4 regions of the Paenibacillus sp. NPDC058367 genome follow, and region 1 is predicted to be linked to each of the others. Evidence: riboswitches for the same ligand, from Rfam matches in the RefSeq annotation. Region 1 holds a riboswitch; each other region holds the start of a gene.

Region 1 (4,433 bases):
TAATAGAAGCCCACTCCATGAACATAGTAATTAATTCGGGTTTACTGATTAATTTCTTTTTGACAAAAATCATTTTAAACAGACTTGGAATCTTCTTGACCTCCGAGAACGGAAAGGCCATAAAGATGGAAGCTGCCGTACCCACTAAGATAATAACGTAAGCAGCAGGTGTGGCTAAAGCGTGAAGAGGAGCGTGCTTGAGGATCATACCCCAAATAACTGCAACTAGACCAAAAATTAAACCAAGTATTGTTGAAATTTCCATTATGCACCTCGTCCATGAGATTATAAGATGTGTTCCGACAAAGCCGCGTATATCATCCTTGAAACAGCGGCAAGGCACTCTGTTCGAAACCGAATAACGTATATTCTTATTTATCGACATCATTCCGTTTTTTGTGAAGTCATTTTTTCGGCTATAATGGATAAGGTAAGTAATTATTCATCTGTGGAGAAAACGGAGTGATACATGTGGGTGTAAAGCATGGTAGAGATTACGGTGAAATCCTAACGGATTTGACTGAGGCTGTCGGAAGAATTTCCGATGGGTACTTATTTTTTGAAATGGATCCAGAAGAGTGGCAAGAATTGCCGCAGGAATCCAAGATGGAGGTATGGGAGGCACTGGCTGAGGATCTTTTCTTCGCGCTGGGTAATGAACCTATGATTGAGGTGGGGAGCGGCGTTATCATCTACGATAAGGACACGCACCGCATTAATATTTTAGTCGGAGAAGAGGATTTAGCCTCTGTTGTTTTGATTTAAGAAGAGGGGGCGGTGGGGCGTAATTTGCCCGTAGTTAGTAGCCCGTGTTAAAATTGGTGTAGCCGAGTTATAATCGCTGGGATTCTTGAATACATTTAATCGAAAATATTGCCTTTATCCTGGCACATCCCTTGGACCTCAGAAGCTAAGGGATGTTTTGTTTAACGAATATGACGAGTAAAGGGACCTGCGGATTTTACTGCAATTTTTAGTAAGGGAGGAAACGAATTGTTATTTACGGAAGAAGAACTGCGTGAGCAGATCAGCAAGCTGGAAGGTTGGAAGCTGGAAGAGAATACCATGGTGCGAAAATATATGTTCAGCCAATATATGAAGGGTATTGCTTTCGTTGATGAAGTAGCCACCATTTCAGAAGCCTTTGATCACCATCCACATATTACGATTGATTATAAGACAGTGACTTTACGACTGAAATCAAATGAGGAAGACGGTATTACAGCTCTAGATATTCGAGAGGCACATGAATTTAATGAAGCCTTTGAGAAAAATCGTTAGTGTCACCCAAACTCATAAATAAACGCCCGTGCGCAGATAGTGAACTATCTTCTGGCACGGGCGTTTTTAGTTGCTTAGGTAGTAGTTACTGTTACTTTTTCTCTGAGAGCCAGAGGGCGACGTTTGCAATCTCCTCAGGGGCTAGCTTTTCTTTAAAGGAAGGCATTTGACCGCGTCCTTTAGTGACGATACTGTAGATTTCTTCAGCATCATGCTGACCGCCTTCATTTTGAAGACTGGGTCCAACTCCACCTTGAAGCTGATCGCCGTGACAGGTGATACAGCTGGCTTTCACGGTTGCTTCGGCCTTTGCCGCATCCAATTGGACTTCCGGCATCGTCGGCTTATTCTGTTCAGCTACCTCTTCTTTACCTGGAAGTGTAAACATAAGTACTACCGCAAAGGCACAGGCGGCAAAAAACAAACCGCTCATGATCCATTTCTGCATCCCAGTTCGTCCCTTCTATGTAAGCTGCTCCCTACATTATAGCTCAAGGTGAAGCGTTATCATAGGGTTTGTGACAAAAAAATGAACGATAATGCCATCAAATCATTGAAAAATATGGAATTTAATATTATTTATCATAGACCATGCAATAAAAAGGTTTGTTTCCTGTGGGGGTTAGGCGTTCATACGTATCGGTAATCGTAAATCCACACTTTTGGTAAGTTCGGATCGCCCGCTGGTTCCAGGTCAATACCTCTAGATCAATCTCACGCTCAGGATAACGAAACAAGGCTGCTTGCACAATTGCATCCATGAATATTTTTCCTAGACCTTTACCGCATAGATCAGGGCGCATACCAATCCCCAAGCGAACAACACCTTCCATTGGAAACAACTGCGCGAATCCACACAAAATCCCTTGCCCATTTAGTATGGAGACATATTGCTCATTCCGTAGCTGAGGGTCACCGAACTCGATTCCAAGAGCCTGCATTTGCTCCCACGGCATCCAGCCGTAAATATTATAAGGGGCAGTGTAATCCCAGTTGCAAATCTCTTCCGCGTGACTGGTCTCCATAGGCGCTACATGAAAAGTAACAGAGGGATTTATCATAAGGTCAAAGGACCTCCTTTCACGGGCGAACTTTAAATGTCTTATATTTCTAGCTTAAAATACTTATGGTCCTTATAAGGACATCGAAGGCGTTTATGCTTGTAACTAATTATATACAAAAAAAGGCATGGTCGACTCAGAAATTTATGAGGATTATTGTTTTACAAATTCTGAGAGGGGTAAATACTAAATAAGACAAAAAACAAGCTCTTCCCCAAGAATCAACATCTTGGAAAAGAGCCTATGTACGATTTACTTATTGAACATCATCATTATCTTCTGTCTCAGAAGCAACAGAATGATAAGCATCCGTGCTCATAATTCGTTTAGCACCGATGTAGCGTTTCACGTAGTAGCTATCACTCAGGGAGCTAATCGTTACACCGCGTGAGGAAGATGCGTGTGCAAACTTGCCTTCACCGACATAAATACCGACATGGGAGACACCCTTACCACTTGTATTGAAGAATACAAGATCACCAGATCTTAAATCATCTTGGGAGATAGCAGTACCCATTTGATACTGGGAACCTGATTGGTGTGGTAGGTTTATACCAATTTTATCAAATACATACATTGTAAATCCGGAGCAATCAAATCCATTTGTGGAGATGCCGCCGGATACGTACTTAGTTCCGATGGTCTTGTCGATCACTTTATCCATTTTGGAATCCGCGAAAGCGCTTCCTGCTCCGATGGTGAAAATAATGGAAAAGCTAAGTACTGCTGCTGCTAGCTTCTTCTTCAAAAGTTTATACCCCTTCCGGATGCCTACGAGGTTAGCTTAAGGGTTCGGTTGAAGGTCCCCTATGACCCCTCTAAAAATGGAGGTCAATTCACCCAAAGTTGGTTCCCCCGTTTTCCTAATAGTTAGGAAACTCGGCTGATACTGTTGATTAGGAATAGCTTGTAATCAATACATGACAAAACCTTTGTAAATAACAACTTAATGATTACAAAAATGTTACTAAAATCTTACTGCAGTTATTGTAACAAACAGAGTGCCGCTTGGCAATCGTTTTTAACATAATCATGCAGAAAAATTCGTTTTTTTAAAGACAAAATGCATATGTAAGCGATAATATTAAACTAATTTTTATATTTATTGAAATTTTTATCAAATAAAAGTGTTTAAAGTCCGTTCAAGAGGTGTAAAGAATATAATAAGGCAAAAGAAAACCTGGATTCGATTAAGTCAATAATCAAACCCAGGTCTATATAATGTAATTGTGAGATTATAGTTGTGGGGAAGTATTAATCGTAGGCTATAGCTTGATATGAGGAAGTACTCATTACTCTTTTAGCACCAACGTAGCGATTGGCCCAGTAGGATTGGCTAAGTGAAGTGATGGTCACGCCATATGAAGATGATGATTGTGCGAATTTTCCGTTTCCAACATAAATGCCGACATGGGATACGCCGTTGCCCAATGTGTTAAAGAAAACTAGGTCACCTGAACGTAATTTACTTTTGGCTACAGGAGTTCCGACATTATATTGAGCTTTTGAAGTACGGGGCAAAGAAAGACCCACCTTCTTGAATACATACGTAGTAAATCCAGAACAGTCAAACCCGGCAGTGCTAGTGCCTCCGGTTTTATAGGCAACTCCAATTGTCTTTGAAATAACACTGTCCATCTTAGAATCTGCAAAGGCACTTCCTCCACCAATAGAGAACGCCATCACAAGTCCTAGCGCCGCAGCGACGCATGCTTTTCTTAAATTCTTCAAAAAAATTGTACCCCTTCCAATGCCTGTGAGGTTAGCTTAAGGATTCGGTAGAAGGTTCCCCTATGATCACTGCAAAGCGAGATCAATTCACCCAAAATATGGTTCCCCCACTTCCCGGTGCAAGGAATTCGGCGTTTTATGCACCAGATAGTGACTTATCGACATGACTACGACAAATACATGAAGTTATGTAGAAATCGTTTCAAATGATTACAAACTTGTTACCAATGGAACAGGACTTATTGTAACAAAGTCTTTACGATTTTGCAAATCCTCATAATTTGTCTATAACGCGAAAGAGTCCCAGCTCCTGATTCAGGAACCGGGACTCTTATATTATGTTCTGTAATGCTTCAAATT
Region 2 (4,433 bases), on a different contig from region 1:
CGTTATGGCAAGCGACTGGAGTTAACCGAGGTTGGACGTCTTACTTATTCCTACGCACTTGAACAACGGCAACAGCGCTCTAAATTTCTGGAGGCTTTGTCTAAATACAAAGAAGGCGAGCCTAAGCTCGTCACCTTAGGGGCGTCACTTACCTCACTACAGACCACTCTGCCTCCACTAGTTAACGCATATATGGAGAAATACCCAACTGCGGAGCTTAAGCTAATCACAGGCCGAACACATGAAATTGTCTCCTCTGTCAGTGAAGGAAAGTCAGATATAGGTCTGATCGCTTCCTCTATTCAAGAACCTGGACTGCGCTGTATTTCTCTGTTTGAGGATCAACTTCGACTGGTTGTTTCTGAGCATCATCCTCTGAATCAATCTGCCAAGCTAACCATGGATGATCTGTCCCGACTGCCTATGATCCTTTTCTCCAAAGGCACCTGGTACCGCCGTCTAACAGATGATCTGTTCCAGCGCTGTGGAATTGATCCAGACGTTCGGATGGAGATTGACTCCTTCGAAGCCATCGTGCGGCTGCTGCCGACAGTCAATGTGGCAGCGTTACTGCCCAAGTCTTATCTGCGTCCGCAGCTGTTAAACGGCGGTGGGCTGGTCTCTCTGCATATTAAGGAGCTGGAGCAGACTCAGCGAACTACCTGTCTGATTTACCGTGACGATGGAAGCCTGAGCACAGCGGCCCGCAGCCTCGTGCAGGTCACAGAAGAGATGTTTCTGACGGAACGAGAGAAATAGTACATACCTCTGAGTGCAACCTTAATTTAAAAAAGCCCTCCGTCCCATGTAAAGGACGGAGGGCTTATCTATTTAATCTTGGTTTACAACTTCATCCTCAAATCGATCAATACTTTCATTAGAACCAATGAGTACCATAACGTCGCCCTCACTCAAATGATCATGTGCCGTTGGAGCCACTATAATTCCACTTTCCCGGTTCAGGGCAACAATACTGCAACCATATTTCGCTCTTGTATTTAAATCTGACAAGCTTTTCCCGTTCATGCAAGACGGAACGGTCAGCTCGACGATTTTATAATCCTTGGACAGTTCAATATAATCCAGCAAATTGGGTGTCACGAGCTGATGTGCTACACGAATGCCCATATCCCGCTCCGGAAAAATAACCCGGTCCACGCCCAGCCTGGACAACGCACGACCATGAAGGATCGAGATCGCCTTGGCTACTACTTGCTTGACTCCAATCTCTTTTAACAAAATCGCCGCCAGAATACTTCGTTCCATATTGTCGCCAATCGCTACAATCCCACAGTCAAAGTTCCGTACGCCGAGCGAGCGCATAATTCCTTCATCTGTAGCATCAGCCACTACCGCATGCGTCAGGTGATCGCTCATTTCCTCCACACGCTCCTCATGGTGATCAATGCCGAGCACCTCGTAGCCCATTTCCATCAGCTCAAGTGCAAGGCTTGAGCCAAAGCGGCCTAAACCGATTACTACAAATTGCTGTGCTTTCATTTCGGATTAACTCCTATCCAATAATTATTTTACCTTCTGGGTGCTTATACAATGGTTTACCCTGTTTAGGTCCAAGCGCATACACTAATGTTAATGGACCTAGCCGACCTGCAAACATGGTCAGACAGATCAGAATCTTGCCGAAGATAGACAGTTCAGGTGTCAGCCCCATGGTTAGTCCCACCGTGGCAAAAGCTGAGGTCGTCTCAAATAATATCGCTAAGAAATTACTATCCTCTGTTGTGGACAGTAACATCGACACCGTGAGGACCAATAGCAAAGCGAGTAATGTTAACGTCAACGCTTTATAGATACGCTCCTGCGCCAATCGGTAACGGAACAGTACAACATCTTCACGTCCGCGCAGCATCGCGATTACTGCACCAATCATAATCGTAAAGGTTGTAGTCTTGACCCCGCCACCTGTTGATCCTGGAGATGCACCAATAAACATAAGAATAACCATAAAGAACTGTGAGGCTTGCCGCAGTCCGGCAATATCCACCGTATTGGCGCCAGCGGTTCGGGGCGATACCGACTGAAAGAATGCCGATAATATTTTGCCGCCGAAATTTAAATTCCCCAGTGTGCGCTGATTCGTAAATTCAAATATAAAAATAACTAAAGCGCCGATAAGAATAAGCCCTGCAGTGGTGGAGAGTACAACTTTGCTATGCAAAGATAATTTACGTTTGACACGAAACTCCACCAGATCCGACATGACAATAAAACCAATACCGCCAGAGACAATCAGAAACATCACCACGATGTTCACTAGCGGGTCATATACATAATCGGTTAAACTCCGGAAATCCCCGAAAATATCAAATCCAGCATTATTAAACATAGACACAGCATGAAATATTCCAAAATAAATGGCCTTGCCCAGTGGCATATCAAACGCCCAGCGTAAGGACAGAAGCACCGCTGCACAGCCTTCGATGACCAAAGAATAAATAAGTACTCTCCGGATCAGTCGAACAATCCCCTCCATAGAGCCTTGGTTCATTGCTTCCTGAAGGATCAGTCTATCCCGCAAGGAAATTTTGCGTTTCATCATCATGGCAAATAAGGTCGCCATTGTCATAAACCCTAAGCCGCCCACCTGGATAAGCACCATAATTACGGTTTTCCCAAAAATGGTGAATGTCGTCCCGGTGTCCAGCACCACAAGTCCTGTCACACAGGTGGCCGATGTTGCAGTAAACAACGCATCAATAAAACTAACAGCATTCCCGCTGGTACTCGAAATGGGAAGCATTAGCAGCAAGGCTCCAATCAGAATGATCGATGCAAAACCAAGCACCATAATCTGAGGCGGAGAGAGCTTCAGGAACTTTGATTCAGAAACCCTGCGAAACTGTGAAGCCACTACGCTCACCCTCTTATCAAAATTTAAAGAATTCCAACAAAAAAAGCACTGGAAAACCAATGCTACCCTTGGTTCCTGCAGTAAATTAGCCTACGAGGTTAGCTGACGGATTCGGACTGTGCAGGCTGCCCTATTCGTTCCTAGAACGAAATTCACCCCTGATGAATAAAGATAACGCCTATGGCGTATACTCATCTTTTCATTACTTCTTATGGTTCCCCCGTTTTCACCTGAAATTCGGCTATTTACAATTGCATACAAATTATATATGTTATTTCGATAAATCACAAAGACACTATTAATGGTGATTCATATGAAAAATGCGGTTTGGAGAGGATGTACCACTAAGAGTGCCTTTTCTCATCACTTTTCCGTGTTTTCCCTGCAATTGCATCGATTTTCATGAAAAATGAAGAAAGAATCACCTTAAATTCATGGTATATATTCAGTTACCTATTCTATAATATCTCTATTACCCATAAAAAGAATATACGATGATTTTTGTAACTATCATGGCACTAATACTATAATGGAACATAACATTGTCAGTTTACAAGGAGGCGTTACATGAATCCCGTTGGCCAGCCCTTACAGCAACGTGCCCTCTCCAAGAGGCTCATCATCTCGGGCATTATCGGTCTTATTCTATTTATTATGTTTCAAATTGCTCCCTCGGTGCTAAATAGCCCTGCCGGGGAAGATACTACTGTCATCAGTAAGGCGGAAGCCCGCGACAAAGCCATATCATTCGCAGAACAAAAGCTGAACTACACCAAAGCACCAACCGATCAGTGGAATGTACTGTACGATACGGACTCTTCCTTTTATGGTTATATGTCCCGCGAGAAGCTTTTGGAGGACTATACAAAAAAGAAATTGGATCAACGATATCCTTTTGACATTTTCCGTGTAACACTTAGTCCTTCAGCGGAACAAGAGCCACTGATCTCCGTTGACCTCAATATGTATACTGGTGCAGTTGTCGCTTTCACACAAGGAGCAGAAGGATCAGGTACCGGATTACCAAACAATGTATCAACCAGTGCAAAAGAAGAGGACAAGGGTACTACCTTATCACTTGCACAAAAAGAAAATCTTGCCCGTCCCTGGCTTCAGGAATGGGATGTAAATCCCGCCAAGCTGCAAATTGAATCGAATACGGGAAACTACGGGCTCGTGTATACAGATCGTTCCGTTCAGATCGGTGAATCCTTATTACACTATTATTTCGATTTCACTGGCGAACAGGTATCCAGCTTTAAAGCAGGATTCACCGCTCCAGCCTGGCATACTTCCTATGTAAAGGACCAGACCTCTCTCGCGGAAAAGTTTACTTTATTCGGCTATGGTTTGCCTACTTTAGCTTTAGGAATTCTGGCACTCATCTACAGCATACTTAGAAGAGAACATACCTCCTTTAAGCGTGGAATATTCCTAAGCTCAGCTTATTTTGTAATCATGATGATCAGCACCTATAATATGCTCCCTGAATCCTCAGGCGAAGGACTCGAGGCTCAGATAACTTCCGTCATAATGTTCATCATTTATGCCTTATATAGCC
Region 3 (4,433 bases), on a different contig from region 1:
GTACCGCCTGTAACGGAGCCAAAGTCCCCACCAGCCTCCTTGATTACAGGTGCAGATTCACCTGTAATCGCTGATTCATCTACGGAAGCCAGCCCTTCAATCACCTCACCGTCACCAGGGATGAGTTCTCCCTGACTGACAATGACGATATCTCCTTTACGCAGCTCGGAGGAAGAGACTGTCTTCACCGCTCCTCCAACCAGTTTGTTAGCTGTGATATCTTGTTTTGTTTTCTTGAGCGAATCGGCTTGGGCTTTCCCCCGGCCTTCTGCCAGTGCTTCAGCGAAGTTCGCAAACAGCACTGTAAACAGCAGAATGAACAACACTGTGATATTGAAGCCTATCGATTGCTCTGCATTAAAATATCCAGGAGCCAGCACCATGAGGAGGACAATGATCGTACCGACCTCTACCACGAACATGACGGGATTTTTGATTAGCGTTACTGGGTTAAGCTTTATAAAACTATCCTTTACAGCGCTAAGGAGTATGGGTCCCGTCAGCAGCTTTTTTCTTTTTACAGTACTCATCTTATTCTCCCTCTTCCTACCGTAAGGTTAGATATTCTGCAATGGGGCCGAGTACAATGACCGGCAGGAACGTCAACGCACCGATAATCACTACTGTACCAATCAGAATTCCCGTAAACAGTCCATTGTCTGTGCGGAACGTGCCAATCGTCTCAGGAACCGGCTTCTTCTTAAGCAGAGAATCTGCTACCGCCAGCATTGCAATGATAGAGACATAACGACCTAGCAGCATGACAATCCCGGTTGTGACATTCCAAAAAGTTGTATTGTCTGCAAGCCCTTCAAATCCTGAACCATTGTTCGCGGCAGAAGAGACATATTCATATAACACTTGGCTGAGTCCATGGAATCCAGTGTTCGTAATCGCCCCTTGCCCCAAATCGGTCAGGAACGCAGCTGCGGTTGGCACAAGGATAATGAACGGATGCACAAGGATCGCTATGGCAATCAGCTTCATCTCCTTGGCCTCTATTTTCCGTCCGAGGAACTCCGGTGTCCTGCCGACCATGAGACCGCACAGGAAGACACCCAGAATCGCATACATCAGCATATTGATCAGTCCGACACCTTTACCACCGAAGACATTGTTGAGCATCATCAGTGCAAGAGGCGTAATGCCTCCCAGCGGCGTCAGCGTATCATGCATATTGTTAACACTACCTGTCGTAGCTGCGGTTGTTACTGAAGTAAACAAGGAAGACTGCGGTATGCCGAAGCGCACCTCTTTACCTTCCATACTACCTTGTGAAGATTCTATTCCTAGTGCATTGATCGCCGGATTGCCTTTCGATTCAGCATAGAAGTTTAGGCTTAATAGCAGAACAAACAAGGTCATCATTGCGGTAAAAATTACCCAGCCCTGACGTTTGTTCTTGGCAAACAATCCGTACATATAAGGGAGCGAAGCTGGCAGCATCCACATAGAGAGAATCTCTAGCACGTTCGTAAGTGGATTAGGGTTCTCAAAAGGATGCGATGAATTGGCTCCGAAGAAGCCGCCACCATTGGTGCCCAAATGCTTGATCGATTCCAGAGAAGCTACTGGACCGATAGCAATTTGTTGCGTTTGCCCCTCTAGTGTAGTGACTTCAAGCGATGGCTTGAGTGTTTGCGGCACATGTAGTCCTACCAGTACCAATGAAACCAGCAGAGCTAGAGGAATGAATACACGAATATGTGCTTTAACGAAATCCTCGAAGAAGTTCCCGACTGATTTCCGTCCTGTGATCCCTCTGACAAAGGCAACCGCAACAGAAAATCCGCTCGCTGCAGACGTGAACATCATCATCGTGATGACAGCCATTTGTGAAAAATACGAAAGTCCCGTCTCCCCGCTGTAATGCTGCAGGTTTGTATTAGTCATAAAACTAATCACCGTATTGAACGAAAGCGTCTGTTCCATATCCGCAATTCCATTCGGATTTAGTGGTAAACCCCGCTGCAATCGAAGAAAGATATAGCTGAAAGTAACCAGTACGATATTCGTTAAAACAAAGCTGAGCGCATACTTCTTCCAGGACATACCGTCCCGTTTTTTCAGGCCGATCAGCTTAAAAATTCCTTTTTCCATACCTCCAAACCATCGATCCGTACGGTTCGGTTCATTAGAAAACACATAATATAAATACGTGCCCATCGGCTTAACCAGCAAGATGAGAATTACGATTACAGCAACAATTTGCAAAATGCCCATGAATGCCCCTCCTTAAAATTTCTCCGGATGAATCAATGCATAAACCAGATATATAAACAGCAGTAGGGTAACAGCGATTACTAGAATCACAGCTTATCCCTCCCCGTATCCTCAACTACACCTGCACACCAGCGCATAAATCCATAAAATAACCCGTAAATTACAGCTAACGAAGCCACCATATACAGATCCATCATATCTTCCGCACTCCTTCTTTTATCCTTAATGAGGTGATCTATCTACCAGAAAATCAGCATCACCGCTGTGGGAATAGATTACATAACTCGCGCCAAGTCTTTTATAGACCAATCTAGGATTTATTGAGCTTGTAATTACAAAAATCGGCTGTGTCGTCCAGGTACGGCACATCTGAATGTAACGGCAGCATAACGTAAAGCTGCTCTCGAACAGATATACCCGGCCTACCGGAAACGGCGGGCGAAACCAAGTATTCTGATGGCGGGTATCAACTAGAACGACTTGTTCAATCCCCATCTCTTCGAGTAGGGCCTTCTCAGGCAAGTTGTTGGTCAATCCGGCCATCTTAATGCCTCTGAATTTTAGAAGCTTAATAAAATGTTCGCCTGCCTTCGTTGGCGCACATACCAGTACATATTCATTCTGATCTGTCATCTCTTATTCTCCTCAAATGCTTTGCTTGTAAGATCAGAGCTTGATCACCCTGATCTTGAAAAAAAAGCTACCGCTAATGATGAATATAACGACCTCTTCGTGAGGTTTTCCATAAATGCTTTGCTTAAAAAAGCACAGCAAAAAGCCACAAAGGATTCTCCTCTGTGGCTCGCTAGCGGTCACATTGCACTCATCCTCTCTCCATACGCTTACGAGGTTAGCTGTCGGATTCGGGCGGTGAGAGTCGCCCTACCTGTATAGATGCGAGCTCACTGGCATCTTCTACAGGATTCACCCCATAACCGGCTTCCGACTCTCACATCGTCTGCCGATTGTTGGTTCCCCCGCTTTCCTTATCGGAAATTAAGCGGATCAAATATTCGATTGTTGTTGAAACAGGAGTAATCATACCCTTATGCAGGAAGTATTGTAAAACCTGATTGATGCCAAAATAATGCAAATTAAAAACTATTTTCGCATTGGATAGCGCTTACTTGATATCCAATCTCTCTATATCTCTTGTTTACTCGAGTTTCAATCCATTAGCGAAAAACGGTCATACCATGTGATTTTATTCACCACGATTAGTGAAATCACCAAAAATCGCCTATATAAGAAAGGAAACAAGAAAGCGAGATTAAGCGAGGAAGAAGCCCGATAACTCGCAATAAATACCTATTTGGTTCCCTTTTTCGTCGTAGTAGGCAGGATTTGGTTTAAATTGCGCTCAAAAGAACACTTTCTGTTTTTACAGAAACACCTTGAAAAGAGTATGATTCGGGTTGAATCTATTTCACGAAATACATTCAACGCTGAGTTCCTGCATTTGCAGGGAACGGGGGAACCATCAGGCCACATGGCCTACTTGGGGTGAATCCGAAGGAGACTGTTCAAGTCTCACATAGGTAGGGCGACTCTCACCGTCCGAATCCGACAGCTAACCTCGTAAGCGTAAAGAGAGAGACCCTTGATCCGCCACGCTTTGGCACAGGTGTGTGTATACCTGTATTCCAAAACCGCAGCAGAGGTCCTCCTCTTGCTGCGGTTTTTGCGTTACCTGAATCTATAGGGTGATAGCATGCTGGACGGGGTGAAAGGAATGAAACACTATTATTGGGGAACTCAGCAAGGGCTACTTGAGCCGATAAGTCTAAATTATGTTTGCTTTGGAGCGTTGTGGTTCGAAGAGGATCATCACAGAACTATTGTCGGCTATGCTTTTGGTCAGAAGCAGATTGAATCACTTCGCCATTTCAGCAGCCCATCTACCTGTGAATACTGTATGGACCGAACAATTATATACGAAATATATAAAAATATCCGAGAAAAGCAACAGCTGCAGGATTGGTCAGCACACCAACGTTTTCCGTGGCTCACCGCTTTTAAGGAACCGTGGAAAGAAGTTGCAGTCGGTTGGTACGTAATGAGATCCGGCAACACCTTTCCCTTACATTTATCCGTTATACGCAAACAGAAATTCCGACTATGGCTGGAGCATGCCGCAGTCTGTGAGAATGAAGCTGAAATGCTCGCCTGTATAGAGAAGGCTAACGTCATTCACCATGTAAATCTTAAGC
Region 4 (4,433 bases), on a different contig from region 1:
AATTCTGTCCTAAGCTCTTCTTGAACTTGAATCCATAACGTTGAATAATTTCTTTCGTCCGTTTTGGAGTCGAAATTTCCTCTCTACCACTCATGAAGTAATGCCCCCCTGATCAATTTGGGCGAGAGCTCCGGCAAATTCCTCCCGCGTAATTCCAAACATCGCCAGCCGCTTGTACAGCTGCTTGCCATTACAATATCCGATTCCAAGCAAATTACCAAGTGCCATACGTCTTTCAGCTGCCCGAGGGTGTACAAGCATTCCAGCGGCCATTAAATCATCAAGTCCAATTAAAGCAGGTGCACCTTCAAAAGAGGTATGTACATTCCGCAGCGCATGACGAATCGCCTCTGGTGAAGCGTTCTCCACACCGATATCTCCCTTGCGGGTTGCGTCCTTCTCAGGAATGAAGGCATGCTTACAGCCCGGCACCTTTGCGGACACAATCTTACGAATTCGTTCACCCGCATGATCCGGGTCAGTAAGGATAATCACTCCTCTACGCTCCATAGCAAGCGCGATCTTCGCAATTACGGTCCGGTCTACAGCCGAGCCCCCTGTTTCGATCGTATCTGCTTCTACAGCGCGTTTAACAGCGACGGTATCACTCTTACCTTCAACGACAATTAATTCCTTAATCATATCTCTTGACTCCTTCCAAAAAAAGCAAAAAAGAAGAGGTTTCGCTCCTCTTCTTTTGGTTAAAGAATGTATAAGTGATGAGCGGTTGCTCTGCGATCAACGAAATGATCATCTGGCGTTCCTTAACGGTTATCATCACTATAGCTTATCAAAGAATAATTTGCAAAAGCTTCAGCCTAGTTTAACTCCGGCTTCACAGGTCCAATCACATAAACGGTACGTGATTTACGACCGAAATTACGCACATGGCTCAGTGAATCGTAATAGACATCTACTTTATTGCCTTTAATGGCACCGCCAGTATCTTCTGCTCGGCGGAATCCAAGCCCCTCGATATATACCCACCAGCCAATAGGAATTACATTCGGGTCTACCGCAATTGTACGACCTTCCGTTACGCGTGTTCCGGAAGCAGTTTTGTTACCAATACCTGGCTCTTCTGATGAATAAGCTGTCATGGAGACGTTCTTAATCATCTTCTTGTACTCAAAGTCTACGCCAGCCTTGCTTGTGACATTATTAGTCTTAGCGCTAACCTTAGCCGTTTTTGAAGTGGTGTTTGATTTGGAAGTTGTTGTAGTCTTAGCTACAGCCGGCTTAGGAAGTGCTTTGGTACCAACGGCAATAATCTTATCTTTCGTTACCGTTTGTACTTCCTTACCAATCATGCGCATAGAGGCCAGTTCTCCGTCTTGGTAGATCTTCTCAATATGCTGAATCATGACGCCTGGTTTGCCTGCCTGTGCCACTCTAACTGTTCCCACAGTAAGGGAGGGGTCTGCTGTCTTGATGACTCTGAAGGGTAAGTTAGTTGTTCGCTGTACGGTCTGTTTGTTGATGCGAACAATCTTAACCTCCATGTTTGCAGAAATGGTGGTGTCTAACGAAGGGAAAATCTTATCATGACCTTCTAGGGTAATGCCCATTTTCTCAATTGCTTTACCAATTGTGTCCTCGGTCGTATATAACGTTTTTGTTGCTCCATCCGCAGTAAGACTAATTTTCTGCGCACGATTGATAACGACACGGTCACCGTCTTTTATTTCATCACTCAGACCTAAAGATAGTTCATCATGCGGCTGCAGCGAAATTTGCTCTTTCTCCAACACATCACCAAGAAGCGCTTCCCGCGTTTCAAGCGTCTGTGTTTGCCCGTCTATTACTAAAAATAATTGTTTGTTACTTTGACCGTGTACGTACAGCAGAATAAGTAGCGCGATAGCGACTGAAATCACGCCTGCAAGTAAAAGTACGCGAGTATTTACTTGCTCCCACCGTAATGCGAAAGACCTGCTGGATGACTGCGAATCATGGGATACTTCTGGTTGGAATACGCCCATTCTCTCCATCCTCCTTACATAGCCCCGTCGTCAATTGTATATCATGAGGACTGAATTCCTTTGACGAAACTATTTGAGATTGTCACAGGACACGCACGTAATAACTTAGCGTCTCCTGCTCATGGATCGCCTGCTCGGCACAGCTACTCCCACCCCTGTTATATAACAGTATGTGGGCAACATTCTATTTATTCAAAAATAAAAAAGCCTAAAAAGAGTTCAACTGAGGACTCTTTCGTGGCTTCTCCAATATCAGAATAGAGAATGCTTGTGCACGAGGTTGCCTCTCTTACTTGCGCTTACGGGGTTAGCTGTCGGGTTCGGACGAAAGAGAGACGCCCTATTTCAGGTCACCCGCTCATGGCGGTTGCCCTTAAATTCACCCCAAAGACCACGTGAAGAAATCAAATACTGTCCTACGGCACGTCTAAACCGTATTTAAAATACAGGCATGCGGTAGGTCAATATTGGTTCCCCCGTTCTCCATACGGAGACTCAGCGAGACGATCCATGAATCAATGGCTGTCACTATAACACAGCTCACATCACTGAAAAGATGATATCCTGTTTTGATGCATGTTGTAAAGGACGATTCAACCACGTTTACGCAAAAATATGGTTAAAATATTGTAATATTCAGCCGTTTTTATATTAAAAAAGTTTAATATATCGGCCATTCTCTATTTTTCACCTGTTTTGCTCCCGTTTTCACTCAATCCCAAATCGTTCCAGTGCGTTCGCATACGTTATTTTAGCCAATTCTTCCCATGTTAACCCTTTAATTTCAGCTGCTGCCTCTGCTACAAGCTTCACATGAGCGCTCTCATTTCGCTTCCCGCGGAAGGGGTGTGGAGTCAAATATGGAGCATCGGTTTCGATCAATAATCGGTCTAGTGGTGTCTGCGCAAGCACTTCTTTTGGCACTCTTGCATTTTTGAACGTAATGGGTCCTCCAAAGGATAAATGAAAACCAAGATTCAAGCACATTTTAGCTGTTTCCCAGCTTCCTGAGAACGAGTGCATCACGCCTCCAACCTCATTTGCTTTTTCCTCCCGTAAAATCCGTACAACATCCTCATGTGCATCACGATCATGAATACAAATCGGCATATTTAATTCACGGGCTAGTCCAATTTGCTTGCGAAAAACTTCATGTTGCACATCCTTGGGAGAAGTATCCCAGTAATAATCCAGTCCGATTTCACCAATAGCCACTACTTTTTTATGACTGCATAGAGAAGCGATCCAATCGAGATCTCCTTCTTTCATATCAATCGCATCCTGAGGATGCCAACCCACTGCCGCATAAATATAATCATAAGATTCCGCCAGCTTCATCGTTGAGGGAATCGTCTCCCGATTAAATCCGATATTAATCATCTTGCTAACTCCTGCTTCTACAGCACGAGCGATAACTTCTTCGCGATCCTCGTCGAATTGAGGTGCATCCAGATGCGTATGTGTGTCAAACAGAAACATTTTAACCCTCACTCCTTGTTCTTTTTTAGATATATAACAATATAAGTTTCACGCTATCCGTGATATCTTATTTTTCTACTCTTCTTGTCAAAAATCCCATATTTTCTTGTATTATTTTGCAAAAATCTCTGCAATAGAAGCAGGCAATCGCGTAAGCGCATTTCTTAACTTATCCTGAGGAAAATAAAGATGATATCTTCCACGGTGAATGCCGCTAATAGAACGCACAATATCCGACACCTCTGAAATTTCCCGCAGATGATCATGCCGATCAAGCAGCAGAATTTGTTTATTGTCAAAAGCTTCTCCCGGACGGAACACATCATAGGGCAGATCTGTCGGAAAATCAATCTCCAAATCATATTCTGGGTGAAGTCCCGCTGCCGCAAAACTGCTGCGAATTTCAGTAATCATTTCTGTATCGAGATTCTCCACCTCAACATATTTATAAAGTTTACGATGAATAAAACGGGTACACAAGTCGCTTAGTAGCTCATCTTTCTCAAGCGTCCACTGCATAAAAGCCGTCTGTACCAGTGCTTCATCCAGCATTAAATACTGCTTCACTGTCACCTCACCACGGAACAAATCCTCCAGTGGATTAATCATGAAACTAAAATTGTACCCCTCTTGGAAAAGCTCCTTGGCTCTACGAAAAATTTGTCGCAAAATAATCTCTGAGCTGCGTGTCACCGGATGAAAATAGACTTGCCAGTACATTTGATAACGCGACATTAAATAATCTTCAATGGCATGCATTCCCGATTCTTTTACAACAATTCGACCATTATAAGGACGCAGCATTCTTAAAATCCGATCAATGTCGATCGTTCCATAGTTTACACCTGTATAGTACGCATCACGCAGCAAATAATCCATGCGATCAGCATCTAGCGGACTCGAAACCAGATTTACAACAATTTCATGCTCATAAGTTTTAGCGATTACAGAGGCTACTTTACGAGGAAAATC

What was found. A riboswitch is a leader RNA that binds a small molecule or an ion and turns the genes downstream of it on or off. The one in region 1 is predicted to bind cyclic di-AMP.
Region 2: another riboswitch for cyclic di-AMP. It lies ahead of ACFWMP_RS26175 (TrkH family potassium uptake protein); the one in region 1 lies ahead of ACFWMP_RS31115 (C40 family peptidase).
Region 3: another riboswitch for cyclic di-AMP. It lies ahead of ACFWMP_RS25250 (hypothetical protein); the one in region 1 lies ahead of ACFWMP_RS31115 (C40 family peptidase).
Region 4: another riboswitch for cyclic di-AMP. It lies ahead of ACFWMP_RS30910 (resuscitation-promoting factor); the one in region 1 lies ahead of ACFWMP_RS31115 (C40 family peptidase).

Annotation. Positions count from the first base shown of each region.
Region 1 covers NZ_JBHXIZ010000013.1:25,103-29,535, reverse strand. The annotation lists gene motA (flagellar motor stator protein MotA) at 1-265, opposite strand, end outside; gene ACFWMP_RS31135 (hypothetical protein) at 472-765, shown strand; gene ACFWMP_RS31130 (4a-hydroxytetrahydrobiopterin dehydratase) at 994-1,281, shown strand; gene ACFWMP_RS31125 (c-type cytochrome) at 1,373-1,729, opposite strand; gene ACFWMP_RS31120 (GNAT family N-acetyltransferase) at 1,857-2,342, opposite strand; gene ACFWMP_RS31115 (C40 family peptidase) at 2,599-3,090, opposite strand; cyclic di-AMP (ydaO/yuaA leader) riboswitch at 3,096-3,237, opposite strand; gene ACFWMP_RS31110 (C40 family peptidase) at 3,597-4,025, opposite strand; cyclic di-AMP (ydaO/yuaA leader) riboswitch at 4,079-4,217, opposite strand; gene ACFWMP_RS31105 (hypothetical protein) at 4,432-4,433, opposite strand, start outside.
Region 2 covers NZ_JBHXIZ010000006.1:170,582-175,014, forward strand. The annotation lists gene ACFWMP_RS26165 (LysR family transcriptional regulator) at 1-759, shown strand, start outside; gene ACFWMP_RS26170 (potassium channel family protein) at 832-1,500, opposite strand; gene ACFWMP_RS26175 (TrkH family potassium uptake protein) at 1,514-2,809, opposite strand; cyclic di-AMP (ydaO/yuaA leader) riboswitch at 2,944-3,125, opposite strand; gene ACFWMP_RS26180 (CPBP family intramembrane glutamic endopeptidase) at 3,440-4,433, shown strand, end outside.
Region 3 covers NZ_JBHXIZ010000005.1:433,528-437,960, reverse strand. The annotation lists gene kdpB (potassium-transporting ATPase subunit KdpB) at 1-530, opposite strand, end outside; gene kdpA (potassium-transporting ATPase subunit KdpA) at 547-2,223, opposite strand; gene kdpF (K(+)-transporting ATPase subunit F) at 2,236-2,313, opposite strand; gene ACFWMP_RS25250 (hypothetical protein) at 2,446-2,856, opposite strand; cyclic di-AMP (ydaO/yuaA leader) riboswitch at 3,047-3,236, opposite strand; cyclic di-AMP (ydaO/yuaA leader) riboswitch at 3,657-3,822, shown strand; gene ACFWMP_RS25245 (hypothetical protein) at 3,956-4,433, shown strand, end outside.
Region 4 covers NZ_JBHXIZ010000012.1:46,799-51,231, forward strand. The annotation lists gene rsmA (16S rRNA (adenine(1518)-N(6)/adenine(1519)-N(6))-dimethyltransferase RsmA) at 1-94, opposite strand, end outside; gene rnmV (ribonuclease M5) at 91-642, opposite strand; gene ACFWMP_RS30910 (resuscitation-promoting factor) at 819-1,982, opposite strand; cyclic di-AMP (ydaO/yuaA leader) riboswitch at 2,264-2,493, opposite strand; gene ACFWMP_RS30915 (TatD family hydrolase) at 2,691-3,461, opposite strand; gene ACFWMP_RS30920 (HD domain-containing protein) at 3,573-4,433, opposite strand, start outside.